4 regions of the Rhizobium sp. P1_E6 genome follow, and region 1 is predicted to be linked to each of the others. Evidence: predicted binding sites of a transcription regulator. Region 1 holds the regulator's gene; each other region holds the start of a gene.
What was found. The regulator PhoB, encoded in region 1, activates phosphate uptake and scavenging genes when phosphate is short. The targets are predictions, from matches to a motif close to TGTCATNNANCTGTCAT.
Positions count from the first base shown of each region.

Region 2: the regulator PhoB is predicted to act here: its motif matches at 3,459-3,475, upstream of AC1D35_RS23605 (PhoX family protein).
Region 3: the regulator PhoB is predicted to act here: its motif matches at 4,586-4,602, upstream of AC1D35_RS08750 (DUF47 domain-containing protein).
Region 4: the regulator PhoB is predicted to act here: its motif matches at 4,762-4,778, upstream of AC1D35_RS19920 (DUF1045 domain-containing protein).

Region 1 covers NZ_JBFUBG010000006.1:8,391-15,939, forward strand. The annotation lists gene AC1D35_RS05450 (substrate-binding domain-containing protein) at 1-108, shown strand, start outside; gene pstC (phosphate ABC transporter permease subunit PstC) at 273-1,754, shown strand; gene pstA (phosphate ABC transporter permease PstA) at 1,751-3,073, shown strand; gene pstB (phosphate ABC transporter ATP-binding protein PstB) at 3,088-3,903, shown strand; gene phoU (phosphate signaling complex protein PhoU) at 3,948-4,661, shown strand; gene phoB (phosphate regulon transcriptional regulator PhoB) at 4,793-5,476, shown strand; gene AC1D35_RS05480 (LysR family transcriptional regulator) at 5,755-6,678, opposite strand; gene AC1D35_RS05485 (alpha/beta fold hydrolase) at 7,058-7,549, shown strand, end outside.
Region 2 covers NZ_JBFUBG010000059.1:31,856-39,403, forward strand. The annotation lists gene AC1D35_RS23595 (HugZ family pyridoxamine 5'-phosphate oxidase) at 66-815, shown strand; gene AC1D35_RS23600 (ArsR/SmtB family transcription factor) at 931-1,248, shown strand; gene AC1D35_RS23605 (PhoX family protein) at 1,396-3,369, opposite strand; gene aptA (omega-aminotransferase AptA) at 3,606-4,934, shown strand; gene AC1D35_RS23615 (serine aminopeptidase domain-containing protein) at 5,075-6,133, shown strand; gene AC1D35_RS23620 (HD-GYP domain-containing protein) at 6,205-7,116, opposite strand.
Region 3 covers NZ_JBFUBG010000011.1:76,725-84,273, forward strand. The annotation lists gene AC1D35_RS08720 (cation diffusion facilitator family transporter) at 1-231, shown strand, start outside; gene AC1D35_RS08725 (ABC transporter ATP-binding protein) at 680-1,606, shown strand; gene AC1D35_RS08730 (ABC transporter permease) at 1,603-2,364, shown strand; gene AC1D35_RS08735 (isocitrate lyase/PEP mutase family protein) at 2,476-3,318, shown strand; gene AC1D35_RS08740 (hypothetical protein) at 3,337-3,783, opposite strand; gene AC1D35_RS08745 (NUDIX hydrolase) at 3,960-4,532, opposite strand; gene AC1D35_RS08750 (DUF47 domain-containing protein) at 4,646-5,290, shown strand; gene AC1D35_RS08755 (inorganic phosphate transporter) at 5,290-6,294, shown strand; gene AC1D35_RS08760 (NUDIX hydrolase) at 6,467-6,988, shown strand; gene AC1D35_RS08765 (DUF1062 domain-containing protein) at 7,059-7,549, opposite strand, start outside.
Region 4 covers NZ_JBFUBG010000042.1:29,001-36,549, reverse strand. The annotation lists gene AC1D35_RS19945 (DapH/DapD/GlmU-related protein) at 1-282, shown strand, start outside; gene phnC (phosphonate ABC transporter ATP-binding protein) at 401-1,246, shown strand; gene phnD (phosphonate ABC transporter substrate-binding protein) at 1,336-2,244, shown strand; gene phnE (phosphonate ABC transporter, permease protein PhnE) at 2,409-3,374, shown strand; gene phnE (phosphonate ABC transporter, permease protein PhnE) at 3,382-4,728, shown strand; gene AC1D35_RS19920 (DUF1045 domain-containing protein) at 4,869-5,564, shown strand; gene AC1D35_RS19915 (alpha-D-ribose 1-methylphosphonate 5-triphosphate diphosphatase) at 5,578-6,717, shown strand; gene phnN (phosphonate metabolism protein/1,5-bisphosphokinase (PRPP-forming) PhnN) at 6,717-7,313, shown strand; gene AC1D35_RS19905 (GrpB family protein) at 7,334-7,549, shown strand, end outside.

The sequences.
Region 1 (7,549 bases):
CAGATGATCGGCCCTGACAGCCCGCTCGTCGAATACGGTCTCGTTGCTGCTCCCGATGCAGAGCGCGATGCGATCCGCAAGGACGTAGAGGCTGGCAAGACCATGTAATGACTTTGCCGGCGCGCCACTCGGGGGTGTTGCGCCGGCATCGCCTGTCCGCCCGGCCCGCAAGGGCCGTGCGGAATGAACTTCTTCTCCATGATATTGAAGCCGATGGCATGCTCCTGGAGCTGCCGGGCTCTTTGGGGGCTGTGGGCCTGGGGACGTAACGAATGAGCACATCCATCATACTCTTGTGCCTGGTGATTATCGGCGCCGTTGCCTATGTGGCCGCGCGCAGCCGCGCCACGGCACTATCAGGCGGCAGGTCGTCCGCCATGCACTCGCGGTCGGCCTATCATGGCTCCTATGCCGCGATCTGGGCTGTTCTGCCTTCCCTGATCGTTCTGTTCGTCTGGCTTGCCGTAAGCCCGGGCATCGTCTCTTCCTCCGTTCGCGGTGGTTTTCCCGATGATGTGAAGGCGCAGCCGGCCGTCCAGCAGGATCTCGCCTACAGCATGATCGCCACGGTCGCCCGCGGCATGAACATGCTGACTTCGGATGAGGTCTCCTCCCTCTCCGGCAATCCTGCCGGTCTGCAGGCAAGGCTCAATGAAAAGGGCGTTCCGCTCGCTGGCGAGCCGCAGCCCTACATGATCGACGCCGCAAAGACCCTGAACGCCGAAAGCATGACGAGCCGTATCATTATGACGGCGATCGTGTTGCTCATCTCCGTCGCAGGCGCCTTCTACGCCCTTCGCGCCGTTGCTCCGCGCTTCCGCGCTCGCAATCGCGTTGAACGGGTCATGCTCTGGTCACTTCTCGTCGCGTCCTCCATCGCCATTCTGACGACGATCGGCATCGTTTTTTCGATGCTGTCGGAAGCGGCCCGCTTCTTTGCCGTCGTTCCCTTCGCCGACTTCTTCTTCGGAACGGTCTGGGACCCGCGCTTTGCCGGTGCCGGCAGTTCCTCCTTCGGCCAGTTCGGCCTCATCCCGCTGCTGCTCGGCACGCTCTATATCGGCCTGGTCGCCATGCTGGTCGCCGTTCCGGTCGGCCTCTTCGCCGCCATTTACATGGCCGAATACGCCTCTTCGCGGGTACGTTCGATTGCCAAGCCGCTTCTCGAAGTGCTGGCCGGCATCCCGACCATCGTCTACGGCTTCTTCGCCCTCGTCACGGTCGGTCCGTTCCTGCGCGATTTCTCTGCGCAGGTCAGCGGTCTGCTCTCCGGCAGCTATACCAATTTCATCCAGGCACAGAGCGTCATCACCGCGGGCATCGTCATGGGCATCATGCTGATCCCTTACGTTTCCTCGCTGTCGGATGACATCATCACCGCCGTGCCGCGCTCGCTGCGCGACGGCTCCCTCGGCCTCGGTGCCACGCGCTCCGAAACCATCAAGAAGGTGGTCCTGCCGGCCGCCCTTCCGGGCATCGTCGGCGCATTGCTGATGACGGCGTCCCGCGCCATCGGCGAAACCATGATCGTGGTTCTCGCGGCCGGTGTCGCCGCCCGCATCCAGATCAATCCCTTCGAGCCGATGACGACAGTGACCGTCAAGATCGTCAACCAGCTGACCGGCGACCTCGAGTTCACCTCGCCGCAGACGCTGGTTGCCTTCGCGCTTGGCATCACGCTGTTCTTCATCACGCTTTGCCTCAATATCTACGCGCTCTATATCGTGCGCAAATACCGGGAGCAGTACGAATGACGAATATTGTTTCCCCCGTCGCCGGCGTCACGGTCTCCAAGGCGCCTGCGCGCCGCGACATCGGCATCAAGCGCCGTTACGCTGCCGAGCGCCGCTTCCAGGCCTATGGTATCGCCGCGATCTCCTTCGGCCTGATCTTCCTGTTTATCCTGCTGTGGACCGTCATCAGCAACGGCTATACCGCGTTCCAGCAGACGGCGATCACGCTGCCGATCGAGTTTACCGAAAAGACCATCGATCCGGATAACAAGCGTGCGACCGATCCTTCGGTTCTCATCGCCGCCAGCTACCCGGTTCTCCTGCGTGACGCGATCGTCAAGCAGCTCGGCATCAACGCGTCGAGCCGTCCCGACGTGCGCGATGCATCCAACATGCTGTCCAAGGGTGCGCCGATCCAGCTGCGCGACATGGTCGTTGCCGACCCCTCGATCATCGGCAAGACCGTCAATGTCACGATCCTGGCCGATGCCAATGTCGACAGCGCCAACAAGGGCCAGATCGACCTCTCGGTCGATGAGAAGAACCGTAAGGTGAACGACAAGCAGGTCGGCTGGATGAACCAGCTGAAGGCGAGCGGTTCGCTTCACAAGGTCTTCAACACCGGCCTCTTCGTCAACGGCAATTCCAGCCGTCCGGAAGCCGCAGGTCTCGGCGTTGCCCTCATCGGCTCGCTCTATCTGATGCTGATCGTCCTCGTGCTTGCGCTGCCGATCGGTGTCGCCGCCTCGATCTATCTCGAGGAATTCGCGCCGAAGAACAGGCTGACGGACCTGATCGAGGTCAATATCAACAACCTCGCCGCCGTTCCGTCCATCGTCTACGGTCTGCTCGGCCTGTCGGTCTTCATCAACTTCGCCGGCCTGCCGCGTTCGGCACCGCTGGTCGGTGGTCTGGTGCTGACCCTGATGACGCTGCCGACGATCATCATCGCCACGCGTGCCGCACTGCGCGCCGTGCCGCCGTCGATCCGCTCGGCCGCCCTCGGCCTCGGTGCTTCCAAGATGCAGATGGTGTTCCACCATGTGCTGCCGCTTGCCATGCCCGGCATCCTGACCGGCACGATCATCGGCCTTGCCCACGCACTCGGCGAAACCGCGCCGCTGCTGCTGATCGGTATGGTCGCCTTCGTCGCCCAGGCGCCGTCCAGCCCGCTCGATCCTTCCACGGCACTCCCGGTTCAGGTCTACATGTGGGCCAATGAAGCCGAGCGCGCCTTCGTGGAAAGAACCTCGGGTGCCATCATCGTCCTGCTCCTGTTCCTGATCGTCATGAACCTCGGAGCTATCCTCTTGCGTCGTCGCTTTGAGCGCCGCTGGTAAACGGAGTAAAGATCATGAACATGTTGACGGAAGCCGCAGTCGAGAAGGCGCTGGACCAGAAAATGAGCAACGTCCCGTATAAGATGATCGGTCAGGATGTCTCCGTTTATTACGGCGAGAAGCGTGCGCTTTTCGATGTCAATCTGAACGTCCGCGAAAACACCGTGACCGCCCTGATCGGCCCCTCGGGCTGCGGCAAGTCCACCTTCCTGCGGTCGCTGAACCGCATGAACGACACGATCGACGGCTGCCGCGTCACCGGCAAGATCACGCTCGATAGCGACGACATCTACGATCCCGACATCGACGTCGTCGAACTTCGCGCCCGCGTCGGCATGGTCTTCCAGAAGCCGAACCCGTTCCCGAAGACGATCTATGAAAACGTTTCTTACGGTCCGCGCATCCATGGCCTTGCCAAGTCCAAGGCCGACCTCGACCAGATTGTCGAGACGAGCCTGCAGCGCGCCGGCCTCTGGAATGAGGTCAAGGATCGCGTGCATGAATCCGGCACCGGCCTTTCCGGCGGTCAGCAGCAGCGTCTGTYCATCGCACGCGCCGTTGCCGTCAGCCCGGAAGTCATCCTGATGGACGAGCCCTGCTCGGCGCTCGACCCGATCGCAACTGCCAAGGTCGAAGAGCTGATCCACGAGCTGCGTGAAAACTACACGATCGTCATCGTGACGCATTCCATGCAGCAGGCCGCTCGCGTATCGCAGCGCACGGCTATGTTCCACCTCGGCAACCTGGTCGAGGAGAACGATACCGACAAGATGTTCACCAACCCGGACGATCCGCGTACCCAGGACTACATCATGGGTCGCTTCGGCTGATTTTGGCGATGTGAAGCCTTCCCGATTTTCGAGGACAAAGCCCCATGGCATCAACACATATTTTCTCTGCTTACGATGACGATCTGAAATTCCTGTCCCGGCGCATTTCCGAGATGGGTGGTCTTGCCGAACAGATGGGCGGCGACGCTGTCCGCGCGCTCGTCAACGGCGATACCGCGCTTGCTCAGAAGGTCATTTCCGACGATGTGATCCTCGATCACGCCGAGCGCGAGATCAACGACAAGGCGATCGTCACGATCGCCCGTCGCCAGCCGATGGCCTCCGACCTTCGCGAGATCATGGGTTCGATCCGCATCGCCGCCGACCTCGAGCGCGTCGGCGATCTCGGCAAGAACACGGCAAAGCGCGTCATCGCGGTGCAGAGCACCGGCGTTCCGCGCAAGCTCGCCCGCGGCCTCGAGCATCTCTCCGAACTGGCGCTCGTCCAGCTCAAGGAAGTGCTCGACGTCTACACCAATCGTTCAGCTGACAAGGCGAATGCGATCCGCGAACGCGACGACGAGATCGACGCGATGTACACTTCGCTGTTCCGCGAACTCCTGACCTACATGATGGAAGATCCGCGCAACATCACGAGCTGCACGCATCTTCTCTTCTGCGCCAAGAACATCGAGCGCATCGGCGACCATGCAACCAACATCGCCGAGACGATCTACTACATGGCAACCGGCGCCCAGCCGGAGGGCGAGCGTCCGAAGGACGACAGCTCCAATACCGTTGGTGCGGTGACGGAGTAATCTGGACCTGCCGATTGCGTGCGCGCCCCGCGCTGGGGCGCGCAAGGGTCGCAGCCAATTCCGAGTTCCTGCATGGTCCCTTGCTTAAATCACCCCCGGTTTAAGGATCATGCATTAGGAGACTGACACGCATGATCCCAAGAGTTGCAGTTGTTGAAGATGAAGAGGCACTCAGCGTGCTTCTCCGCTACAATCTCGAGGCTGAAGGTTTCGAGGTGGATACGATCCTCCGTGGCGACGAGGCCGAAATCCGGCTTCAGGAGCGCACCCCGGACCTGCTCATCCTTGACTGGATGCTGCCGGGCGTTTCCGGCATCGAGCTCTGCCGCCGGCTGCGCATGCGGCCGGAAACCGAGCGTCTGCCGATCATCATGCTGACGGCACGCGGCGAAGAGAGCGAGCGCGTTCGCGGTCTCTCGACCGGCGCGGATGACTATGTCGTCAAGCCCTTCTCCACGCCGGAACTCGTTGCCCGCGTCAAGGCGATGCTGCGACGCGCCCGTCCGGAGGTTCTCTCCACCGTTTTGAAGTGTGGTGATATCGAGCTCGATCGCGAAACCCATCGCGTCCATCGCAAGAGCCGCGAAGTCCGCCTCGGCCCGACCGAATTCCGCCTCTTGGAATTCCTGATGTCGTCGCCGGGCAGGGTCTTCTCCCGCTCGCAGCTTCTCGATGGCGTCTGGGGTCACGATATCTACGTGGATGAACGCACCGTCGACGTCCATGTCGGCCGCCTGCGCAAGGCGCTGAATTTCTCCAACATGCAGGATGTCATCCGCACCGTCCGCGGCGCGGGATATTCCATGGAAGCCTGATCCGAGTGATCGGAGGTCACGAACGGGTCGTCTGGGTAACCGGGCGGCCCGTTTGTTTGTTCGGGTGGGCTTTTTAAGAGTAGACGTTGGCTTGCTGACGCCTTGACCGACATGCCCCTTGCATCGCGAGGGCTCAAGCGATGACGGGGACATCTGCTATGCGCCGATTGCGAACATTCTCTGAGCCTTGAGCATCGACTGATTTGGGGCCGGAAGGGGACTGTCGGCTTGCTGGCGCTAGCCAATCGAAGCCGTCACCAAGATGAGCGTGAGCTCTGCTATGGAACTTCAGCATAGCGGATGATGCTCTGATTTTGTACGTTGGCGACTAGTTCATCAGAACGAGACAAAAATCGGCGGAGCAAAGGTGAGGAATTTGAATCGTTGTATCCTAAGGTGAGATCAATTGTCGGAGGCACACCCTCAAGTGCTCTGGCAACGACATTTGGCGTCAGCATATTTTGCGCATAAAGCGGAATAAGCGTTATTCCACCTGTAGACACGACGAGCGACATTGCTGATGGTAGGCCTTCACCTTCGTACTCTGCCTTGAGTGTGATCCCAARGTTCGACGCGTACTCCTGGATCACGGATTGCAAGACCGGAGAAATTCTAGCCGAACTGACGTAAGTTTCGCGGGCAAGATCCTGTGGCCGGATCTTTTTCTGCGACGTCAAGCGATGGTCAGCCGGCAGCACGGCGATCAGTGGCTCCTTGGCTAAAAACTTGAACGACACACCAACACTCTGCGTCTCGGGGCGAAGGAAAGCGACGTCCAGCTTGCCTCGCATCAGTGCCAGAGCAAGGTCCGGGGAAGACTGACTGGACAATATGATTTCAACCTCCGGCGCTTCCTCACGAATAATGCGCAGTGCATGGGGTAGCCACACGACCTCTTGCCCTGCGAGAAAACCGATAGTGAACGACTGCTTTTGCGGCTGCTCTGCCCGCCGGGCCCCTTCCGCAGCCGCCTCGACTTGCAACAACGCCAGCCGCGCGTGATCAAGAAACACTTTACCGGCGGCGGTGAGCGTCACGCCGCGCGGCTGCCGTTCCAGCAGTTTTACACCGACTTCGGTTTCCAGATCGCGAATTTGCCTGCTGAGTGAGGGCTGGGAAGTGTGTAGCCGCCGCTCGGCTGCGGTCAGTAAGCTTCCCTCTTCCGCAACAGCAATAAAATAGCGCAAATGCCTGAGTTCCATCGCGTCCCCGCTATGCCTTTAAGGCATAGCTCGAACGTACAAGGTATTTGTCCTTGATAAAAGGGGGATTTAATTAACGCCGCAATCTAGGGACATAGTCGAATGCTTCATCGGAAGTATTTCGCAGTCAACTGTGTCCAGTCAGAGAAGGAAAGCTAAATGTCTAAAAGCCTACCTGTCGTGACCCGCAATTATCGGCGCTGACCTACATTATGTGAGACTGACCAATTCTTGTGTCGGATCATGTGCCTGGGCCTCGAAAGATGAGGCATGCGTGGCAATCTTGCGTCGGCTATTGCAATAGCGCGTGGATGGATGGCTTTATTTAGTGATTTATTATCTTCCAATGAATGTTTAACAGCGCAGATGGAGCGACGCGATGCCTACAATCACGACCACGGACGGCGTAAACATCTTCTACAAGGACTGGGGCTCGGGCCAACCGATCGTTTTCAGCCACGGCTGGCCGCTGACAGCGGACGACTGGGACGCCCAGATGACATACTTCCTTCATCAGGGGTATCGGGTGATCGCCCACGACCGGCGCGGCCACGGCCGGTCCGACCAGCCCGGCACCGGCAACGATATGGACCACTGGGTTGCCGACCTCGCGGCCCTGACCGAGCACCTCAACCTGCGCGACGCGATCCATATCGGGCACTCGACAGGTGGCGGTGAGGTGGCTCGCTATGTGGCTCGCCATCAGGAGCGCGTCGCGAAGGCGGTGCTGGTCGCTTCGCTGACACCGAACATGTACCGGAGCGCGGAAAATCCGTCCGGTCAACCGCCGGAGTGGTTCGAAGCGATCCGGGCAGGCATGCTGGGCAACCGGGCGGAGTTCTACCGTTTCGTCCCTGAGAATCCGTTCTAC
Region 2 (7,548 bases), on a different contig from region 1:
AGCCGCTCGATCAAAACGGATACTTTAGACTTGATCCTTTAACTCCGCTTTGCCACAAGGCGGGTATGAAAGAACCGTCCTCTACGCTTCGCGAAACCGACGATGAGGCCCGCAAGCTGGCGCGCACCCTGTTGCGCTCCGCCCGCTATGCGGCCCTTGCCGTTCTCGATCCTGAAACCGGCTTTCCCTTCGCAAGCCGGGTTCTTCTCGGCACCGACATAGACGGCGTGCCCGTTATCCTCGTTTCCGCGCTCTCGACCCACACGAAAGCGCTCGCCGCCGATGTCAGGGCCTCGCTCCTGACCGGCGAGCCCGGCAAGGGCGATCCACTCGCCTATGCCCGCCTGACGACCCAATGCCGCGCAGAACAGGTGGAGCGGGACACGCTCCTCCACGCGCGCATCCGCACCCGTTTCCTCGATCGTCACGCCAAGGCGAAACTCTATATCGATTTCCCGGATTTCCGTTTCTTCCGCCTCATCCCGCAATCGGCCAGCCTCAATGGCGGCTTCGGCCGTGCCTACATTTTGGACGGCAGCGATCTTGTGATTCACTCCCAGGCAAATGACGACATCGCTGAAAAAGCTGACGCTGCAGTGCAAGATTTAGTAGCGCGCCACCCGGACCTGATGTTAGCGCTGACATCGCGGCTGAAGGCACCTGAAGCAGGCCCCTGGCGCATATGTGGGGTCGATTCGTCAGGTTTTGATATGATTTCAGGTGACTTATTGTTGCGTTACGAGTTCGATATACCCGCAGAGGATTTAGATCACATTTGTTCAAACATATCTAAAATAGCATACCTGATACCTTAAATTTAGGTATATACAATCTTCAAGCCCAATTGCTAGTTTTCGCTGTCAGTCAAATAACCGTCTGACGGCCTGTGCCTGTACGGATGATGTACGTTTCGCATTAGGAAGAAGAAATATGGAAACCTCTGATTTGGCCGAGCACACCAATGTGGCGGCAGCTTTATTATCGGCCATGGCCAACCCCAAGCGTTTGCTGATCCTCACCAGCCTGGTAAAGGGAGAAGTGCCTGTCGGCGTTCTCGCCACCCAGGTCGGCCTGAGCCAGTCGGCCCTCTCCCAGCATCTGTCGAAATTGCGCGCTCAGAAGCTGGTCAAGACCCGTCGTGATGCACAGACGATCTACTATTCAAGCAACTCCGAGCCAGTCATGAAAATCCTCGCAACACTCGAGGATATCTACGTGACGCAGAACCGGAGCAGGTCTGCAGCCTGATGTCAGTGCTGACATGACGTCAGCCTGAGCAGCGTCCCGAAGGAAATGTTTCCGCGGACGCCGCTTGTGCTATTTTTCAGCACACAAAGCTTAGAGACCGGCAACTCGCAAGAGTTGCCGGTCTCGTTTGATTGAGACAAGGCAGGGTTAGCTGCCCACCACTCCGTTATTGCCGCGTGTCAGCACGACGAGCGACGGACGGGCCGGCACGCCCGGCTTGAAGTCCGGCCAGTTGGTGCCGGCATCTTCCATCGAGGTTGCGTCCTCGTTGTCGGCCATGCGCAATTCGCCCGGATGCTGGACCGAGAGGAATACGCTGGAGCCGTCGGAAGTGAAGGTCGGCGAGCAAGTCTCCGAACCGACAGGCGCGATATAGATGAGCTTCGGCAGGGCGCGCCCCGGACCTTCCGTATCCATCACATAGACGGAATCGGCAATGCCTTCTGGCGGCGGACCGTCAGTGGTCACCCAAAGGCGGCCTGCCGGATCGACAGCCAGGTTATCGGGGTCGGTGAACCAGCCGGCCGAGGTGGTCGCCGGATGGAACATCGCCTGGTCTTCGGGCTTAGCCGGATCGCCGCAGAGAACGAAGACATCCCATTTGAAGCTCTCGGCTGCGTAGTCCGGCTTGTCCGGACCGCCGGGAGCCACCAGTTCCAGCAGATGTCCATGCGGGTTGGGGCCACGCGGATTGGCGACGTTGACCTGTTCCTTCTCGTCGTCACCCTGGCCCTTCGGCAGGCGATCCTCGTTCTCGGTCATGGCGACATAGAGTTTGCCGGTGCCGAGATGCGGAATGAAGCCTTCCGGGCCGTCCATCGGCGTAGCAGCAACCAAGTCCGCTGCAGCGCGCGTGGCGAGAACGACGTCGGCCTGCGTCCTGAAGCCGGCTTCCGCCGTCAGCGGGCCTTCGCCGGCCACGAGCGGGATCCAGCGCATCGTGCCGTCGCTTTCGAACTTGGCGACCGACAGCGTGCCATGGTCGAGCAGATCCTTGTTGGCGGCGCGATCGCTAGGGTTCCACGGATCGCGGGTGACGAAGCGGTAGATATATTCGAAATCGTCGTCATCGCCCATGAAGACCACGACGCGGCCATCTGGGGCGACGCAACATTGCGCGCCTTCATGCGTCATGCGGCCGAGCGAGGTGCGCTTGACCGGCTTTGCCGAGGGATCGAAAGGATCGATTTCGACCACCCAGTCGAAGCGCATCCACTCGTTCGGCTCTTCCTCGAACTTGAAGCGCGGCTCGACGCGGCTGACGGAATAGATGTCGTTCTCATCCTCGTCCCAGCCCTGGCGTTCGACCAGCTCCTGATTCGGCAGTTTTTTATAGTCGCCGGCAAAGACGTCCATTGCGCCTTCTTCGCCAGAGAGCATCGTGCCCCAGGGCGTGATGCCGCCATTGCAGTTCGAGATCGTGCCGAAAACGACGGTACCGGTCGGATCAGCCTTCGTCTTGAGACGGTCGTCGCCCGCCGCCGGGCCGGAAATGCCGATTTCCGTGCTCATGTGGATGCGGCGGTTATACTTTCCGTCCTTGACCACCTGCCATTGGTTGCCGTCCTTGCGCACTTCCAAAACAGAGACGCCGACAGCCGCCATGACGGCCCGGATCTGATCCTCGGTCATCTTCTCGCGGTAGTTGTCCGCTGTCAGACCCGGAAACATCAGAAAGGGCGTCGCATATTCATGACTGACGACCAGCAGGCCGTGATCGGAGCTCTTCTCGCCCCACGGCAGCGGCAGGAACTGGGTGAAGTCGTTATTGTAGCCGAACTGGCGCTCGGCCGCTTTGCCGTCGAGCTTGGCGACATCGAATTCCGGGCTGTCGGCAAAGAGAGCGTCGCCCCAGCGCACGAGGATCTGGCGCTCGTAACCATCAGGCCAGTGATCGGCGGTGTCGCGCACGCGCTTCAGTTCGGGGAAAGTAAGCGTCGAATCGGCAGCTTCTGCCTTCGTTGCTTCGAGCGCCGGCGCAAAAGCGGCCGCCCCCATGGCTGCAATGAAGCCCTTGAGAACGGTACGGCGACGAACGCCTTCTTCGAGAATGGTGCCGTAGCTCGGCGCAAATGCACGCCGCGGATTGGGGCGCGGTCTGGTTTTCTGGCGGTCCGTCATGACTACCTCCGGTAAAAGTGGTTGAATTTCAAGGAAATGAATGAAATGCCTTCGGCCATTGCGGCCATCGATTTTTGTAGCAATGCCGGGCGAAAGATTGATGACGCTCGAGTGTCCGGGAACGGCAGAGGCGGCGCTTCTTCGGCTTGACGCCTTGCCGGGCGCTGATAATTTGACCGGGCAGTAAAAATAAACGGCGCAAAGCCTTGAACGGGACCGACCGCCAGGAGAACAGCATGTCCAACCGCCTGAATGCAACGCCAAACGACCTTCGCGCCTTTTGGATGCCCTTTACCGCGAACCGCCAGTTCAAGAAGGAACCGCGCCTCTTCGTGAGCGCGAAGGACATGTACTACAAGACCCATGACGGCCGTGAGGTTCTGGACGGTACGGCTGGCCTCTGGTGCGTGAATGCCGGCCACTGCCGTCCGAAGATCACGGAGGCGATCAGCGAGCAGGCGGGCGAACTCGATTACGCCCCGGCCTTTCAGCTCGGCCATCCCAAGGCTTTCGAGCTCGCCAACCGCCTGGTCGACATCGCGCCTGATGGCCTGGACCACGTCCTKTTCACCAATTCTGGCTCTGAATCGGTCGAGACGGCGCTGAAGGTCGCGCTTGCCTATCATCGCGTGAAGGGCAATGGCTCACGCTTCCGCCTGATCGGCCGCGAGCGCGGCTATCACGGCGTCAACTTCGGCGGCATCTCGGTCGGCGGCATCGTCACCAACCGCAAGATGTTCGGCACGCTGCTGACCGGCGTTGACCACATGCCGCACACCCACCTGCCAGGCAAGAACAACTTCACCCGCGGCGAACCCGAAATTGGCGGCGATATTGCCACCGAACTCGAGCGCATCGTCACCCTGCATGACGCCTCCACGGTCGCCGCCGTGATCGTCGAGCCGGTCGCCGGCTCCACCGGCGTTCTCATCCCGCCGAAGGGTTATCTGCAGAAGCTGCGCGACATCTGCACCAAGCACGGCATTCTGCTGATCTTCGACGAAGTCATCACCGGTTTCGGTCGTTTGGGTGCTCCTTTCGCGGCCCAGTATTACGACGTGAAGCCCGACATCATGGTCACCGCCAAGGGCCTGACCAACGGCGTCATCCCGATGGGCGCCGTCTTCGTCACCTCGGAAATCCATGATGCCTTCATGAACGGCCCCGAGCACATGATCGAGTTCTTCCATGGCTATACCTATTCCGGGAACCCGATCGCCTCGGCCGCAGCACTCGCGACGCTCGACACCTACAAGGAAGAAGGCCTGCTGACCCGCGCAGCCGAGCTTTCCGACTACTGGGCCGATGCGCTGCACTCGCTGAAGGATTGCCCTAATGTCATCGACATCAGAAATACCGGCCTTATCGGCGCGATCGAACTCGACCCGATCGCCGGTGAGCCGACCAAGCGCGCCTTCACGGCCTTCCTCAAGGCTTACGAAAGCGGACTTTTGATCCGCACGACAGGCGACATCATCGCGCTCTCCCCGCCGTTGATCATCGAGAAGAAGCACATCGACGAGCTCTTCGGCAAGCTGCGTACGATCCTGCAGAACAACATCTGATCTCGATAGTCCCGACTTGAATTCAAGGGCGAGGCTCCGGCCTCGCCTTTTCTTTTGATGTCGGCGACCTTGATCGCGTTATCGGTCTCCGGTGTCAGGGATTTCCTCCAGACAGGGCAAACCAACCCAATGGAGATCCCATGCCAAGACTGGTCTTTATTCTCCCCCTGCTCCTGCTGCTGGTATCGGCAGCACATGCCGGAACCGGCTTCCGTGAAATCACCCTGCCCGGCAAAAACACCGATCGTCCCGTCCATGTCAGCATCTGGTATCCGACGGCATCAGATGCCGCCCCAGTCCTTCTCGGCGAAACGCCGGCCTTTATCGGCCAGCCCGTCATCAGGGATGCCGAACCCGTGCCCGGCCCACATCCGTTGGTCGTGCTCTCCCATGGCTATGGCGGAAGCTGGCGCAACCTCGCCTGGCTCGCCGCCGATCTCGTGCACGCAGGCTATGTCGTCGCTGCACCCGATCATCCCGGCACGACCACATTCGATATGCGGAAGTCTGACGCTGTCGAATTATGGAGGCGCCCCGGCGATCTCAGCCGCACGATCGATGCGCTGCTCGACAATGCGGATCTGACGGGCGGCGTGGCATCCGATCGGATTGCCGCGATCGGCCATTCGCTCGGCGGCTGGACGGTCGTCGAACTGGCAGGCGGTCGTTTCGATGCGGCTGTTGTGACGAAGAATTGCATGGCCGACTTCGGCCAGCTCTATTGCAGGATATTCGACGCACTGGGCATCGGGCGCGATGCCTCCTCCAGTGCTGCGCTGGCCGCCGATCTCAGCGATCCGAGAATCCGTGCCGTCGTGTCACTCGATCTCGGACCCGGTCGTGGGCTGACACCAGCGAGCCTCTCGGCAATCCATATCCCCATGATGGTGCTGGGTGCTGCGGCAGATGTCGACGCGGACACGGCAACCAGGGCGGACATAGCCGCCACCAACAAGGATTCCGGCTACGTGGCCCGCTATCTGCCGCCAGCGACCACCACCTACAGCCTTATCCCGGGATCGCTGCATTTCAGCTTCATGCAGCCTTGCAAGCCCGGCGCCGCCGAGTTGATCGAGAAAGAGGCGCCAGGCGAAAGCATCGTCTGCCGAGACGGTATCGGCGCGGATCGGGAAATGATTCATCGGCAGGTTGCCAGCATGGTCACGGATTTCCTGGGAAAGGCGCTCCCTCGACAATAGCGCGGCTCCTCAGCTCCAGCGCTTGCGGCGGACCAGATTCCCGCAGGCACCTGTCATGAAAACGAATTGCCTCAGGAAACGGAGGCAATCGACAGGCAGAGGGCGAATTTTTTGACGAGCCGGCGGTCGAAATGGCCTTCATTCGCCAACATCCAGGTCAGTGCCTCCTTCGCGCTCCAAGGGGCCTTGTAGGGGCGCGCTGACGTAACGGCGTCATAGACATCGCAGATCGCGGCAAGGCGCGCGTGAAGGCTGATCTCGCCGTGGGACAGCTTGCGCGGATAACCCTTGCCGTCGATCCGTTCATGATGATTGAGGCAGACGTCAAGAACGATTTCGGACATGCCCTCCTGACGCGACAGGATCGCATGCCCCTTTTCCGGATGGTCACGGATCAACTGGATCTCGGCTTCGTTCAGGCGCCCTTCCTTGTTGAGCACTTCAAGCGGAATTTCGAGCTTGCCGACATCGTGCAACAGCCCTGCCGTGCCGAGCGTCTGCACCACTTTCTCGTCCAGTCCGAGATGGCGGCTGAAAAGGATCATCAAGGCACTGACCGAGAGTGAATGGATGAAAGTCACCTCGTCCTTGGACTTCAGCCGAGTAACGCTGATGAAGACGGCAGGATGGTCGTCCATCGATTTCGAAACGGATGAAATGACCGGCTCGACCTGATCAACAGTGATCCCGTCCCCGCCCTGCAGCCGGCCGAAGACATTCTCCAGCACCTCCACGGATTTCTGAATGGTCTCGCGGGCCGCCTTGACGTCGATCTCGAGCTTGCGAGAGGTGTCCCTGACATCGAGGCCTTTGGTGGTGTTGATCACGACGGCCGTGTTAGCGCAATCATTAAGCTTCAGCGTATCGCTCTCGCGCCGCAGTAAGAACCGTCGCCGAGACAGAAGAGGATCGTGCCAGATGCCCTCGACCATCTCGATAAACATTCCGGTCCGCACCTGCCTGGCTTCAATACGCTTGAGCATCCAGATATCTGTCCCGCTATATCCCTGCCTCGACAAATCGAATATTTTATTGCACTGCAACAAAACACTAGGAAATAATAGTTATACTAGGATTCTTAGAATCAATTGTTAATTGGCCTGAATACATGAGTTACAACAAGGATCGTCGGCGAAATTTCCAGATATCTGCTTATCCGCGGCCATCGATATGTTCTGTCGAAGAAGATCCGCTTCGGCTTTCTGCAAAAGCCGCAAGTCACATAAGACTGAAAGCACCCTATCAGAGAACATCGGCTGATGGTCGCAGGTTGTGACTGCCGTGACACGGCCACGCCAAGCCTGTGAACGATCGAGATGAGGCAGACCGAAAATTGCGGGAAATGGACTGAAAAATCAAAAAATCGGGCGCAATCTTTCCATATCGGGCGAAAACAAGCCCTATCTTGTTATCAT
Region 3 (7,549 bases), on a different contig from region 1:
CTTGCCGCCCACCGCCATGCCGCCGGCTCGCTGACGCGGGCGGCATTTCTGTCGGCCCGCAACGATGCGGCCGCCAATGTCGCCATCATCGCCGCTGGTCTGGTGACGGCCTATCTCTGGCATTCGATCTGGCCCGATCTCCTCGTCGGACTTGCCATTGCCTTGATGAACCTCGATACGGCGAAGGAAGTCTGGGAGGCGGCGCGGGAGGAGCATGAGGCTGTGCCTTAAGCTGCGTTTTCGAACGAAGCGGCCGACACGCAGAAAAAAGAAAGCCGGCCTAGGGCCGGCTTAGACGAACGCGGCTGAACAGAGGATACTGGCCGGTTCCTGGCATTTCGTGACTGATAATAAATTTCACTACAATGCCGAGGACAGCAGAAAGGGCGTAACGAGATCGCCGAGAGGGCGGCTCCGCAAAGGGGTGGCGGCGGGCGGGAGCCGGTGCTGTCCTCGCGTGTTTTTATGCGGGACGAACATCACCGATTGATGACATCGGGAGCCGGGAGACGACTTTCTTTTCATCGGCTGATTTGGCCTGTGGATAGGCATCCGATGCCCGACATTATTGGTGGATAGGCCGATGGTGTGAATTCAGTGTTCAGGCCCCTCGGGATGTCAAAGTTTCACAAAGGGGCTATATAGCGGGCGAATTGACCTGATATCCGCAAAGAGCCCCATGGCACCAATCATTTCCGTCCAAAATCTCACCAAGACCTATGCAAATGGCTTCCAGGCGCTGAAGGGCGTCAACATCGAGATCGAGCGTGGCGAAATCCTAGCGCTGCTCGGGCCGAATGGGGCGGGCAAGACGACGCTGATCTCGATCATCTGCGGCATCGCCAATCCGAGCGGCGGCACGGTCGTGGTCGACGGCCATGACGTGGTCAAGGATTTCCGCGCCACGCGCACGCTGATCGGCCTGGTGCCGCAGGAGCTGACCACCGACCAGTTCGAGACGGTGTGGAATACGGTCAGCTTTTCGCGCGGTTTGCACGGCAAGAAGGCCAACCCCGCCCATATCGAGAAGGTGCTGCGCGACCTGTCTCTCTGGGACAAGAAGGACAATACGCTGCGCCAGCTCTCGGGCGGCATGAAGCGGCGCGTGCTGATCGCCAAGGCGCTGTCGCACGAACCGTCCATCCTCTTCCTCGACGAGCCGACAGCCGGCGTGGACGTGACGCTGCGCAAGGATATGTGGCATGTCGTCGAGCGGCTGCGGGGCGAGGGCGTCACCATCATCCTGACGACGCACTACATCGAAGAGGCGGAAGAAATCGCCGACCGCGTCGGCGTCATCAACGGCGGCGAGCTGCTGCTCGTCGAAGACAAGCAGGCGCTGATGGCCAAGCTCGGCCGCAAGCAACTCATCCTCGAACTCAACGAAGCGCTCGAAAAACTGCCGGACTGCTTTGCCGGCAACGGCCTGTCGATCGAGGCCGAGGGCAACCGGCTGGTCTATGAATTCGACACCCACAACGAGCATGAAAGCGTCGCATCGCTTTTGACGCGGCTCGGGCAAAACAACATCCATTTCCGGGATCTCTCGACGCGCCAGAGCTCGCTCGAAGACATCTTCGTATCGCTGGTAGGAGGCGCAAGATGAACTTCGAAGCGATCAAGTCGATCTATTATTTCGAGATGGCGCGGACCCGGCGCACGCTGCTGCAGAGCGTCATTTCGCCCGTCATTTCCACCTCGCTCTATTTCATCGTCTTCGGTGCCGCCATCGGCTCGCGCATCCAGCAGGTGGAGGGCGTCTCCTACGGTGCCTTCATCACGCCCGGCCTCATCATGCTGACCCTGCTCGGCCAGTGCATCGGCAATGGCTCCTTCGGCATCTATTTTCCGAAATTCACCGGCACGATCTACGAGATCCTGTCAGCCCCCGTCGCGATGACGGAGATCCTGATCGGTTATGTCGGGGCGGCGGCCACCAAGGGGCTGCTGATCGGCGTCATCATCCTGGTGACGGCCAATATCTTCGTCGATGTCCGGATCGAACATCCGTTCATGATGGTGCTGTTCTTTCTTTTGACGGCGATCAGCTTCAGCCTGTTCGGCTTCATGATCGGCATCTGGGCGACGAATTTCGAGCAGTTGAACCTCATCCCCATGCTGGTCGTTCCGCCGCTCACCTTCCTCGGCGGCAGCTTCTACTCGATCACCATGCTGCCGCCCTTCTGGCAGGCCGTCAGCCATCTCAATCCGGTGCTTTATCTCGTCAGCGGCTTCCGCTGGAGCTTCTTCGGGATTGCCGACGTCAACCCGCTGGTCAGCCTCGGGATGATCTCGCTGTTTCTGGTGATTTGCCTGAGCACGCTCGGCTGGATCTTCAAGACGGGATACAGGCTGCGCAACTGAGCGGGCGGGCGACAGCCACCGAACAAAATCCGGTCAGGCGGTACAAAATCGTTCACATTTTGTTCGCGACTGCTAGTCTGGCCTCGCTGTCATTTGCGGAGGAGGAGAGTCGTGGCGGAGCAACAGGCGAAGTTCGAGCGGCTGAAGGCATTGCACTACCGGGATGAGGCATTCGTCATTCCGAACCCGTGGGATGCCGGCTCGGCACGGATTCTGACGAGCCTCGGTTTCGAGGCCCTGGCGACGACCAGCGCCGGTTATGCCTTTTCGAAAGGCAAGCGGGATTCCTTTGCGAGTCTGACGCGGGGCGAGATCCTCGACAATGCCGCCGAGATCGTCGGCGCAACCGATCTTCCCGTCTCGGCCGATCTCGAAGACGGGTTTGGTGCGGCGCCCGAAATCTGTGCCGAGACGATCCGGCTTGCATCCGAAGTCGGTCTTGTCGGCGGATCGATCGAAGATGCCACCGGCGATCCGGCAAGGCCAATCTATGATCTGTCGCAGGCCGCCGAACGGGTGCAGGCCGCTGCGGAAGCGTCGCGGACACTGCCTTTCCTGCTGACGGCGAGGGCAGAGAATTTTCTTTGGAACCGACCCGACCTCGATGACACGATCCGGCGGCTGCAGGCTTTCTCGGCAGCCGGCGCCGATGTGCTCTATGCGCCCGGGCTGCCTGATATCGAAGCGATCCGCACGGTGTGCGCCGCCGTCGACAAACCCGTCAACGTGGTGATGGGCCTGAAAGGGCCGCGCTACAGCGTTGCCGAACTTTCGGCTGCTGGCGTGCGCCGTGTGAGCGTGGGCGGCTCTTTTGCACGCGCGGCACTTGGTGCACTGCTGCGGGCGGCCGAGGAGGTGAAATCGTCGGGCACCTTCACCTACGCCGCCGATGCGATCCCGGCAGCCACGCTCAGCCAGCTCATGTCGCAGGAGAAGCAGGGCGACCGGCAGTAGGGCAGCATCGATGGCCTCTCATTGCGGATTGGTGATGAGGTCGGGAAATTTGTAGTATATGCAGTCGCTCATTACGAAGAGCGACATGCCGGTATCGCCGAGCTCGTAAGATGAGAGCTCCCACTCGAAGGTGTCGTGACCGTCATACCCGGCCACTAATGCCATCAGGCTCAACTCCCGGTACGGTCCTGGGGGAAACATTGCCCCATACATCGTCACCTCCTTTCCGGCGAATTCGCCTTTAATGACCCTCCTGATCTCCAGATCCGCCCGGATCATCCYGGTCGGGAATTCGTCCGTCACGACCAAACCGGATTCGCCGATGAAAAGCGATTTCACCCTGGCCTCGACCACCACCTTCGCCTTTGCCAGCAGCTCATTCTGCGGAGGACATCGCGGCATCCCGACTGCTGGCCGCAGGCAGAGGACCAACAGGATGAAAATCGCATGGAAGCCTGTTTGCATGCACGCGCTCGATGATGCTCCGGGCATCGGTGTTTCCCCATTCGGGCAGGCCAATTCCTGCCAGTTGCGCGAAGCTGGGCTCGAATTGCGGCTTATCCGCCGCTTTATGATGGCGGCCCGGCGTCAAACAGGTGATGGTTGTAAGTGCGAGATAACAGAACCCGGATGCCTGCCAATCAACCATTCTTCTTGCGCTGTTTCTGTTTGCCGTGCCGGGGGCGGAAATCGACGAGCAAGGATTTCAGTTCGAGTTCGCGCACGCGCCGTGCCGCTTCATCGGGGCTGACCCAGTCCAGCACGCGCTGGCCGACCTCCCTGAATTCGCTTTGTGCTGCCTCCACCTCGATCTGGAAGATATCGACGATGCAGGGAGCGACGTCACCGTCGTCCAGTTCCTTCAGATAGGTGTAGCGGCCAATGGGATGCTTGCTGACCGTTCCGCGCACGCCGGCTTCCTCCCACGCCTCGATGGCGGCCGCTTCGTGCGGCTTCTTCTTTTTCATCGGCCAGCCCTTGGGAATGATCCATCGGCCGCTGTCGCGCGTCGTGACGACGAGGATCTCGATCTCGGAACTCTTGCTTGCGGGGTTCTTGTTATCGTGGCCGGCATTCCCGCGACGGAAGCAGAGCGCGCCATATTGCTGGCGAAAGGCGCCGGAGAAGAGCTTCTCGGGCCTAGCTGCAAGTTGCTTCAGCAGTGGCTGGGATGTGCCGGCGCGGGGTTTTGCGCCTTTTTTATTGGATTTCATGACATCTAGCATTGTCAATTTTTACTTTTTCGATCAATTGCCTGCGACGCTTTATGACAGATTTATGACAGTCTCCTATGGACAGTCGTTCGCACAGGGAAGGATCGCCCGAGATGATGAGCGTGTTTCGCAAGATGATGCCGCGGGAGGACCGCTTCTTCGATATGTTCTCCAGGCATGCGAAAACCGTGGTGGCAGCAGCCGAGGCGATGGAGAAGCTCCTGAAAGGCGAGGCGGTTCAGGAGAATTGCGACCGCATCGTCGCGCTGGAGGACGAGGCCGACCAGATCACCCGCGAGGTGCTGCTGGCGATCCGCCGCAGCTTCATCACGCCTTTCGACCGCGGTGACATCAAGGACCTGATCCAGTCCATGGATGATGCGATCGACATGATGCACAAGACGGTGAAGATCATCCGGCTCTTCGAGCAGTCGAGCTTCGATCCGCTGATGCGGGAAATGGGCGGCGAGATCATCAAGGCGGCGATCCTGATGCAGCAGGCGATCGGGCTGCTCGACAAGATCGGCGCCAATGCCTCGCGGCTGTCGGCGATTGCCGAGGAGATCACCCGGGTCGAGGGACGCTCCGACGAGCTGCATGACGAAGGGCTGAAGGACCTCTATCGCCGGCATGGGCCCAGCGGCAATGCCATGGCCTACATGATCGGCAGCGAGATCTATTCCAACCTGGAAAAGATCGTCGACCGGTTCGAGGACGTGGCCAACGAAATCAGCGGCGTCGTTATCGAGAACGTCTGATGGAAGCCTCTCTCTCCCTTCCGCTGCTGGTCGGCCTGATCGGTGTGGCGCTGTTCTTCGATTTTCTGAACGGGCTGCATGATGCGGCAAACTCGATAGCGACGATCGTCTCCACCCGGGTGCTGAGGCCGCAATATGCCGTCGCATGGGCCGCCTTCTTCAATTTCATCGCCTTTCTGTTCTTCGGCCTGCATGTTGCCGAAACGCTCGGCACCGGCATCATCGACCCGGCCATCGTCTCGCCGCAGGTGATCTTTGCGGCGCTGATGGGGGCGATCGTCTGGAACATCGTCACCTGGCTGTTCGGCATACCCTCATCGTCGTCGCATGCGCTGGTCGGCGGGCTTGTCGGAGCGGGGCTCGCGAAGGTCGGCGTCAGCTCGATCGTCTGGAGCGGGTTGTTGAAGACGGTGGGCGCGATCTTCCTGTCGCCGGCGATCGGCTTTTTCCTGGCGCTGTTCTTCGTTCTCGTGGTCTCCTGGATGTTCGTGCGCCAGACGCCCTTTGCCGTCGACCGCACCTTCCGTTTCATGCAGTTCATCTCGGCCTCGCTCTATTCGCTCGGCCATGGCGGCAACGATGCGCAGAAGACCATGGGCATCATCGCCATTCTGCTGTTCAGCCAGGGGCATCTCGGCGGCAGTTTCCATGTGCCGCTCTGGGTGGTCATTTCCTGCCAGTCGGCGATGGCGCTCGGCACGCTGTTCGGCGGCTGGCGGATCGTTCATACGATGGGCTCGAAGATCACCCGGCTCAATCCGATGCAGGGTTTCTGCGCCGAAACCGGCGGGGCGCTGACGCTCTTTGCCGCGACCTGGCTCGGCATTCCCGTCTCCACGACACATACGATCACCGGTGCGATCGTCGGTGTCGGCGCGGCGCGGCGGTTGTCCGCCGTGCGCTGGGGCGTGGCAGGCAATATCGTCATCGCCTGGATCATTACCATGCCGGCAGCCGCAATCATCGCCGCCGCTTCCTACGGTATCGCGAGCCTGTTCGGCTGAGAGCAGGGGCATCGTCCCGATCCYCCGGGGTGCCTGCTTCACGCATTCGATACCTCAATTTCAGGGGCTGCTATTTTCGATCACCTGTTGCGCTCTATTTCCCAAGCAAGGAGAAGGCGATAGCGAGCGGATAATGGATCTGTCTGAGCATCCATCTGAATCGAGTGCGAAAATGCCCGCTAGAGCAGGCAGCCGCGGGATCAACCAGTGCGGCGCCATCTGCTGTCGGGTCGAGCGCGGCGGAAGGCTGAGCGTGCTGCTCATCACCAGCCGCGATACCGGAAGGTGGGTGATCCCGAAGGGCTATCTGGAGAGGAAGGAAAAGCCCTATCGTTGTGCTCAGCGCGAGGCGCTTGAAGAAGCTGGCATCGTAGGCAAGGTCAGGAAGAGGCCGCTTGGCTACTACACCTACCTGAAAGACAGTGAGACGCCGCTGACAGTCTCTATCCACCTGCTCAGGCTCAAAAACGAGGTCGATCAATTTCAGGAGCGCGCCCAGAGGCAGAAGATCTGGATTTCGCCGGCAGAGGCAGCCCTGCTTGTCGAGGAGCCTGAACTGCAGGCGCTTTTCCAGTCCATCGATGCGGACAATCCACTGACATCGCAGGACCGGCTGAAGCCGCACCGAATCGCCGGACGGCGGCCGGTGGCTGGCGCGGCGGTGTCGCTGGCCAGGTCGCCGCCATCGCACTGACAGCCGTCAGTTGCGGCGGAGGATACCAGGAGGTGACGAAGGCCCGGCATACGGGCCTTCGTCCTATAGGCTAGCGGGGACTGCCGGTCGCCAGAGGTCCCCAGGAAAGTTCGCGATCCGCGACGGCCGCGAGGTCGATCATCACTTCGATGCCGGTCCTGATACGCCGCCGCAGAACGTCGGCACGATCCGGATTCGTCCGGAGCAGACCTTTCCCGTGGAGCGTCTGGAGCCGCGTGCGCGAGACTTTCAGCTCGGTCGCCAGCAGGCGGTCGAGCCGCATACCCGATGGCAACGGCACCAACAATTCGATCTCCAGCCGCGTCCAATCGGCTGTTTCCCGCATGACCTCTCTGGCGATTTCGAATTCCGGGAATTCGTCGACGCGCTGCGACTTGCGCCTCAATGCATCGAGGTTGAAGCTCTCCATCCGGATCCATTTGATATCGTTGGACTGCAGCGCTTCGAGGGTCTCAGGATCGATGTCGCGGACGTTCTGGCGCTCGAGGAGCGGCCGGTTCCAGGTCTTGTCGCAGGCCAGGCATTTGTAGATGAGCCAGG
Region 4 (7,549 bases), on a different contig from region 1:
AACGATGTCTGGATCGGCCATGGCGCAACGATCCTGCCGGGCGTGACCGTCGGCAACGGCGCCGTCATCGGCGCTGGTGCCGTCGTCTCCAAGGACGTCGCTCCCTATACGATCGTCGGCGGCGTGCCGGCCAAACTCATCCGCGAGCGCTTCCCGAAAGAGGTCGGCGAGCGCATGGACAGGCTCGCCTGGTGGGACTGGGAACACGGCCGATTGCGCGACGCACTGGCGGATTTCAGGGCGCTTGGTGCGGAAGACTTCCTCTCCCGATACGGCGGTTGAGCTGAATATCGCGGCACAGGGTTTTGTGACAGGACTTACACAAAACTGACACGCGAGGTTCATGAAGCGGGACTAATGCGATCCCAGACGCAAGCCTGAAATGCGAAGGAAGAGCATGATGTTCGAACTGAAGAATGTCACACGCCGGTTCGGAAAGAAGCTCGCTGTCGATTCCGTAACGCTGGACATTCCTCAGGGCCAGATGGTCGGGATCATCGGCCGTTCCGGCGCCGGCAAGTCCACGCTCCTGCGCATGATCAACCGCCTGCAGGAACCCTCCTCCGGCACCATCCATTTCGGTGGTGTCGAGGTTTCCGGCCTTCGCGGTCAGCCACTGCGCAACTGGCAGCGCGACTGCGCGATGATCTTCCAGCAGTTCAATCTCGTGCCGCGTCTCGACGTGCTGACCAACGTCATGCTCGGCCGCCTGAACCACCGCTCGACGATCCTCAGCCTGCTCAACGTCTTCAGCCGCGAAGAACGCATCCAGGCTATCGCCGCACTTGAGCGCCTCGGCATCGAGCAGACGGCGCTGCAGGCAGCCGGCACGCTTTCGGGCGGTCAGCAGCAGCGGGTGGCGATTGCCCGCGCGCTGATGCAGAACCCGAAGATGGTTCTGGCCGACGAGCCGATCGCCTCGCTCGACCCGCTGAATGCAAAGATCGTCATGGATGCACTGCGCGACATCAACGAGCGCGAAGGCATTACCGTCATCACCAACCTGCACACGCTCGATACGGCCCGCAACTATTGCGAACGCATCGTCGGCATGGCAGGCGGCCGCGTCGTTTTCGACGGCAAGCCCTCCGAACTGACCTCCGAGGCCGTGAAAGAAATCTACGGCACGGACAAGGACGGCGCGGGCATCGACGAAACGATGACCTCGACCGCAATCAACATGGCTCCGGAAGGAGCCGAAAACCAATCCGCCGGCAATCAACCGCTGGCGCTGGCCGGTCTGTGAGAGGGGCGGCCGCGATCGAATGCCCGCGTCAAGGGCACATTTCTTCGTAACAAAAACGACCGGACCCCCGGTCATTCTGGAGAGAACCCATGTTGAAGAAAGCACTTTTTGCTGCAACGGCGCTTCTGTCGCTCGCAGCTGGCGCTGCCAATGCCGCTGACCTCAAGGAATTCCGCGTCGGCATCCTCGGCGGCGAAAACGAAACCGACCGCCTGCGCAACTATGCCTGCCTTGCAGACCACCTGAAGCAGGAATTCGGCTTCGAGAAGGTTTCGCTCTTCCCGGCTGCCGACTATGACGGCGTTATCCAGGGTCTCCTCGGTGGCACGCTCGACTTCGCTGAACTCGGCGCTTCCGGCTACGCATCCGTTTACATCAAGGACCCGAAGGCTGTTACGCCGATCCTGACGACGCAGCAGAAGGACGGCTCCACGGGTTACTACTCGATCGGTCTCGCCCTGAAGTCCTCCGGCATCAAGACGATCAAGGACGCCAAGGGCAAGAAGCTCGGCTACGCCGATCCGGACTCCACCTCGGGCTACCTCGTTCCGCTGACGCAGATCCCGAAGGACACCGGCATGCCGAACGACAAGTTCTTCGCTTCCACGCAGTTCAACGGCGGCCACGAGAACAACCTTCTCGCTGCTTACGACGGCAAGGTTGACGTTGCTGTTGACGACTCTTCGGGCCTCGGCGATTTCAAGGACGGCTACACCTCCGGTACCTTCCGCAAGGAAGTCGACAAGGGCGCCGTCGATCCGAACAAGCTCGTTGAAGTATGGCGTTCGCCGCTGATCCCGAACGGCCCGCTCGTCGTTCGCAACGCTCTCGGCGAAGAGTGGCAGAAGAAGCTCACCGCCTTCTTCACGGCCCTGCCGGAGAAGGACCACAAGTGCTTCGCAGCTATCGAAGGCGGCGACTACAAGGGCTACGCCCCGGTCAAGCACGACTTCTACAACGCTGTCGTAGAAGTTCGCAAGGCTGCTATCGGCGGCTGATTGCGCCATCCGTATGCGGGGCGGCCGGCGACGGCCGCCCTTTTCTTATGACTACAGCGCCGCGCGTCAGACGCGCAGAGGACGCTGTAGCACTTTAAATTGCGGCATAATTTCATCCTTAAATCGAGCCCGATTTAAGGAATTATGCAGTGGGCGAGGCGTTCATGACTATTGCCGATACACAGCCGCATGTGCCGACGCAGAGCACGAAGGAAATCGCCACCGCTTGGGACAAGATGATCGCCAGACGGCGTTTCTACACCATCCTCGGCCTGGTGATCCTCATCGCCGCCTTCGTCAGCTCCGTACGCTTTGCCGACGAGAGCAATGCCGGTCACTTCTTCGACCGCCTGCCGCATCTGTTCGACTTCCTGAGCTGGCTTATCCCGAAAGACTGGACCGATGTCTGGCGCGCGCTTTTCGATATTGCGAGCCCGAACGACAAGGGTGGCGAGGAATTCAACTTCGCCAATGGCCGTGTCTATGTCTGGGGCAGCTTCTACATTCCCGAATATTTCGAGCTGATGATCATCACGATCAATATCGCGCTCGTCTCGACCATCATCGCCTTCGTCTTCGCCGTTCCGCTCAGCTTCTTTGCGGCGCGTAATCTGACGAAGAATTGGCCGCTGCGCATCTTTACCAAGCGCATCATGGAATTCCTGCGCGCCTTCCCGGAAATCGTTATCGCCGGCCTGTTTTCGGCGATCCTTTCGATCGGACCGGTGGCGGCCATCATCGCGATCACGCTCCATACGATCGGCGCGCTCGGCAAGCTCTTCTACGAAGTCGCTGAAAACATCGACATGAAATCGGACGAGGGTATGCGCGCGGTCGGCGCGAACTGGCTGGAGCGCGTGCGTTTCGCCGCGCTGCCGCAGGTCATGCCGAACTATGCGTCCTATGCGCTGCTGCGCCTCGAGATCAACGTCCGTGCATCGACCATCATCGGCGCCGTCGGCGGCGGCGGTATCGGTGAAGAGCTCAAGCTCTCCATTTCCCGTGGCTTCGGCGCGAAGACCGTGGCCCTGGTGCTGCTGCTCTTCATCACGATCGTCGCTGTCGACCAGTTCTCTGCCTGGCTGCGCCGCCGTCTCGTCGGCGAACACGCCTTCCTCCTGCAACATTGAGGCTGCCATGACGGTCATCGACGCAAACCGCATGCATGAGATCGAAACGCGCTATCCGGAATATTTTCACAAGTCCTTCCGCCAGCGTTTCGGCGGCCTGCTCATTGTCCTCGCGACAATCCTCTACGGCATCTATGCCGTCTGGTTCTTCGACCTGCCGAAGCTCATCGCCGAAGCCCATTGGGAACGCTTCGGCATCTATATGAGCCAGTGGATCAGCTATGACGTGCAGCCGGAATTCCGTATCCAGGACGATGGCACGATCCAGACGCGCTATCCGCGCTTCTCACCGCTTGGCGACGATCCGCATCCGGATTGGCTGAAAACCAATACAGATGGCAGCATCACGGTTCTCGTCAGCGGCAGCGGTCGCACGGTGACGGTCAGCAAGAGCCAGACGACGATCGTTGCCCATGGCATGACGGTGCCGGTCGATGTTTCCAGCGGCGCGCCGAAAGTCGTCGGTCCGGTTCCAGGCTGGATGACGGTCTATGACGACAACGTGCTCGCCAATCTTGGATTTGCAGGGGATGTCAGCATTTCCGTCGACCGTGTGAAGGTGCGCAAGCGCTTCATCGGCTGGGCGAATTTCGTCTTCGATACGCAGTCGCCCTTCTTCGACAAGCCGGTAGGCGAGGTCATCAGTCTCATCGTCTCCGGCCCCCGTATACACCCCGACCAGTCGAACCTGTCGCTTGCCTTCGACAATGTCTGGAACAACAGCGAATGGCAGCACGGCGATGTCTGGACCAAGCTGTTCCAGACCATCGTGATGGCTTTCCTGGGCACGCTGCTGGGTTCGCTTGCCGCCTTCCCGCTCGCCTTCATGGCGGCGCGCAACATCACTCCGAACCGGCTTCTCAACCAGGTGCTGAAGCGCTTCTTCGACTTCCTGCGTTCGGTCGACATGCTGATCTGGGCGCTGTTCCTGACGCGCGCCTTCGGCCCCGGTCCTCTCGCCGGTTCCGGCGCCATCTTCCTCACGGAGACAGGCACGCTCGGCAAGCTCTACTCGGAAGGTCTCGAAAACATCGACAACAAACCGCGCGAAGGTGTGAAGTCGACGGGCGCCTCGACCGTGCTGGTGCATCGTTATGGCATCATGCCGCAGATCGTTCCCGTCATCGTCAGCCAGACGCTCTATCAGTGGGAATCGAACGTACGTGGCGCGACGATCATCGGTGCCGTTGGTGCCGGCGGTATCGGGCTCAAACTCTGGGAAGCCATGCGCACCAATTCCAATTGGGAAAACGTCGCCTACATGGTCATCCTTATCCTGATCGTGGTCTTCCTGTTCGACATGGCTTCGAACGCGCTTCGCCAACGGTTGATGGGCGCCAAGCCCGGTCATTGACGTCAAAGTAAAAGATGATGGCGGCCCTGCCGTCATCATCATTCTGTCATGGAAATCTTTTAGCCGGAGCGTGCTTGCGGTTCGCCGCCAAATCACTGCACATTGCGCTCCCCGTTCGGACGATCTCCAGGATAAAAGCCTTGCGCTACGCTCTCTATTTTTCGCCGCCTAAGGATGATCCCCTGACCGGCGCGGCCTCCGTCTGGCTCGGCCGCGATGCCTTTACCGACGAGGCCTATCCTGCGCCTGGGTACGAGACGCTGCCGGCTGGCGAACAATTCGAACTGACGGCCGATCCGCGCCGCTATGGCTTCCATGCGACGATCAAGGCGCCCTTCGAGCTTGCCTCCTCCGTGACCGAAAAGGACCTGATGGCGGTCGTCGAAGATTTCGCCGCCAACACGCCGGCCTTTGAAATCCCCGAGCTGGTGCTCGGCCAGCTCGGCCGCTTCTTTGCGCTTGTGCCGGGTTCGCTGCACCAACCGCTTCAGGATTTCGCGGCAAAGGTGGTAAAGTCTTTCGAGCCATTCCGGGCGGCACTCTCCGAGGCCGATATTATCAGGCGCAAACCGGAAAGGCTTTCTGAGAGCCAGCGCAATAATCTCATGCGCTGGGGCTATCCATATGTCATGGATGACTTCGGCTTCCACATGACGCTGACCGGCCAGGTGCCGGAAGAGCGCGCGGAAGTGATGAAGGCGATCCTGACGGAGCGTTTCGCAGGTTTCACCGGCAGGCCGCTTCGCATTTCCGGCCTTGCCGTCTTTCGTGAGGAGGCGCGCGGCGCGCCTTTCAAAGTCCACACATGGCTGCCTCTTGCTGGCGCCAGAAGCTGAAAGATTTTCTGACATGAGCAAAGAAACCGTTCTTTCAAACGCCCGGATCGTTCTCGAAGACGATATTCTTTCGGGCTCCATTCTCATCCGTGACGGCAAGATCGCCGATATTTCGAAAGGCAATTCGGTAGCCGGCGAAGACTTTGAAGGCGACTACATCATTCCAGGCCTCGTCGAGTTGCACACCGACCACCTGGAAGGCCACTATTCGCCGCGTCCGGGCATTCGCTGGAACAAGACGGCGGCCATACAGGCCCATGATGCGCAGATCGTCACCTCGGGTATCACCACGGTCTTCGACTGCCTGCGCATGGGTGCTGACGAAGACGGCGGCTTCGAACATGGCGAGATGCGCGAGATGGCCGACGCCATCCAGTCCGCTGAAAAGGAAGGGCGTCTGCGCGCCGAACACCTGATCCACCTGCGCTGCGAGGTCTCGGCCGACAACGTGCTGCAGCACTTCGCCGATTTCGAGAACGACCCCTATGTCCGTCTCGTTTCGCTGATGGACCATGCGCCCGGCCAACGTCAGTTCCAGACGATGGACCAGTACATCTTTTACTATCAGAAGAAGCGCGGGCTCACGGACGAGGAGTTCGCCCGTTTCTGCGCCAGACGCATCGCCGAATCCGATCGCAATTCGACGCCAAATCGGGACGCGATCTCCAGGGTCTGCGCCGAACGCGGCATCACCGTCGCCAGCCACGACGATGCCACATCTGTCCATGTCGATGAGGCGATCGAAAACGGCGTTCGCCTGGCCGAATTCCCGACCAGCATCGACGCAGCCCGGCTGTCGCACGAAAACGGCATGAGCGTTCTGATGGGCGCGCCGAACATCGTGCGCGGCAAATCGCATTCCGGCAATATCGCCGCGCGTGATCTGGCGCAGCTCGGCGTTCTCGACGTGCTTTCGTCCGACTATGTGCCGCTCAGCCTGCTGCATGCGCCCTTCATTCTTGCCGACGAGGTGGAGGGCATTACGTTATCGAAGGCAATTGCAATGGTGACGGCCACGCCAGCACGCACCGTCAGCCTCAACGATCGCGGCCGCATCGAAACCGGCCTGCGTGCCGATCTCGTCCGTGTGCACCGCTCGCATGGCGTGCCGGTGACACGTTCCGTCTGGCGTGAAGGACGCCGTGTCGCATGATGATGTCACACGAACCCCATCCGGGCGCCGGCGCCGAACACGGTATCATGGTCGTCGTCGTCGGCCCGAGCGGTGCCGGCAAGGACACGCTGATGAACCTTGCCGCCCGGCATTTCGAACGCCGTGAAGACGTGCATTTCGCCCGCCGCGTCATCACCCGCCACGGCGATGCCGGCGGAGAGGATCATCTCGCCGTTTCGGATGCCGGATTCGCCTCGATGGAGCAGGCCGGCGCGTTTGCCGTCTGGTGGGAGGCGCATGGTCTCAAATACGCCATTCCGGCAGAGGTTTCCGTCGCACTTTCCAAGGGCCACATTGTCGTTGCGAACGGTTCGCGCTCGGCGCTACACCGTTTCCAGGCCGCGTTTCCGCGGCTGAAGGTCATCAATGTGACGGCCCGCCCGGAAGTGCTCGCCGGCCGGCTCGAGGCTCGCGGCCGCGAGACGCATGAGGATATCATGGCCCGTCTTGCACGCGGCCCGCTGACAGTGCGTGGCGATTATGATGTCGTGGAATTGGATAATAGTGACTCGCTTGAGGAGGCCGAGCGCAGGATGATCGATCTCCTGGACGGCTTCCTGAAGGAAATCGCCTGAACGAGACAAAGGATATGAGAATGGCCATTCACGTCGTCGACTACGACCCGGAATGGCCGTCTCTCTTCCGTCAGATCGTCGGCGATCTCGAGCCGTTGTTTACCGGTCTCCATCCGATCTTTCATCACGTCGGCAGCACGTCCGTCCCCGGACTGGCCGCCAAGCCGAAGATCGACCTGCACGCCGCCTTTGCGAGCGCGGATGTCCTTCCCGAGGCGATCGAACGCGCGCAGTCG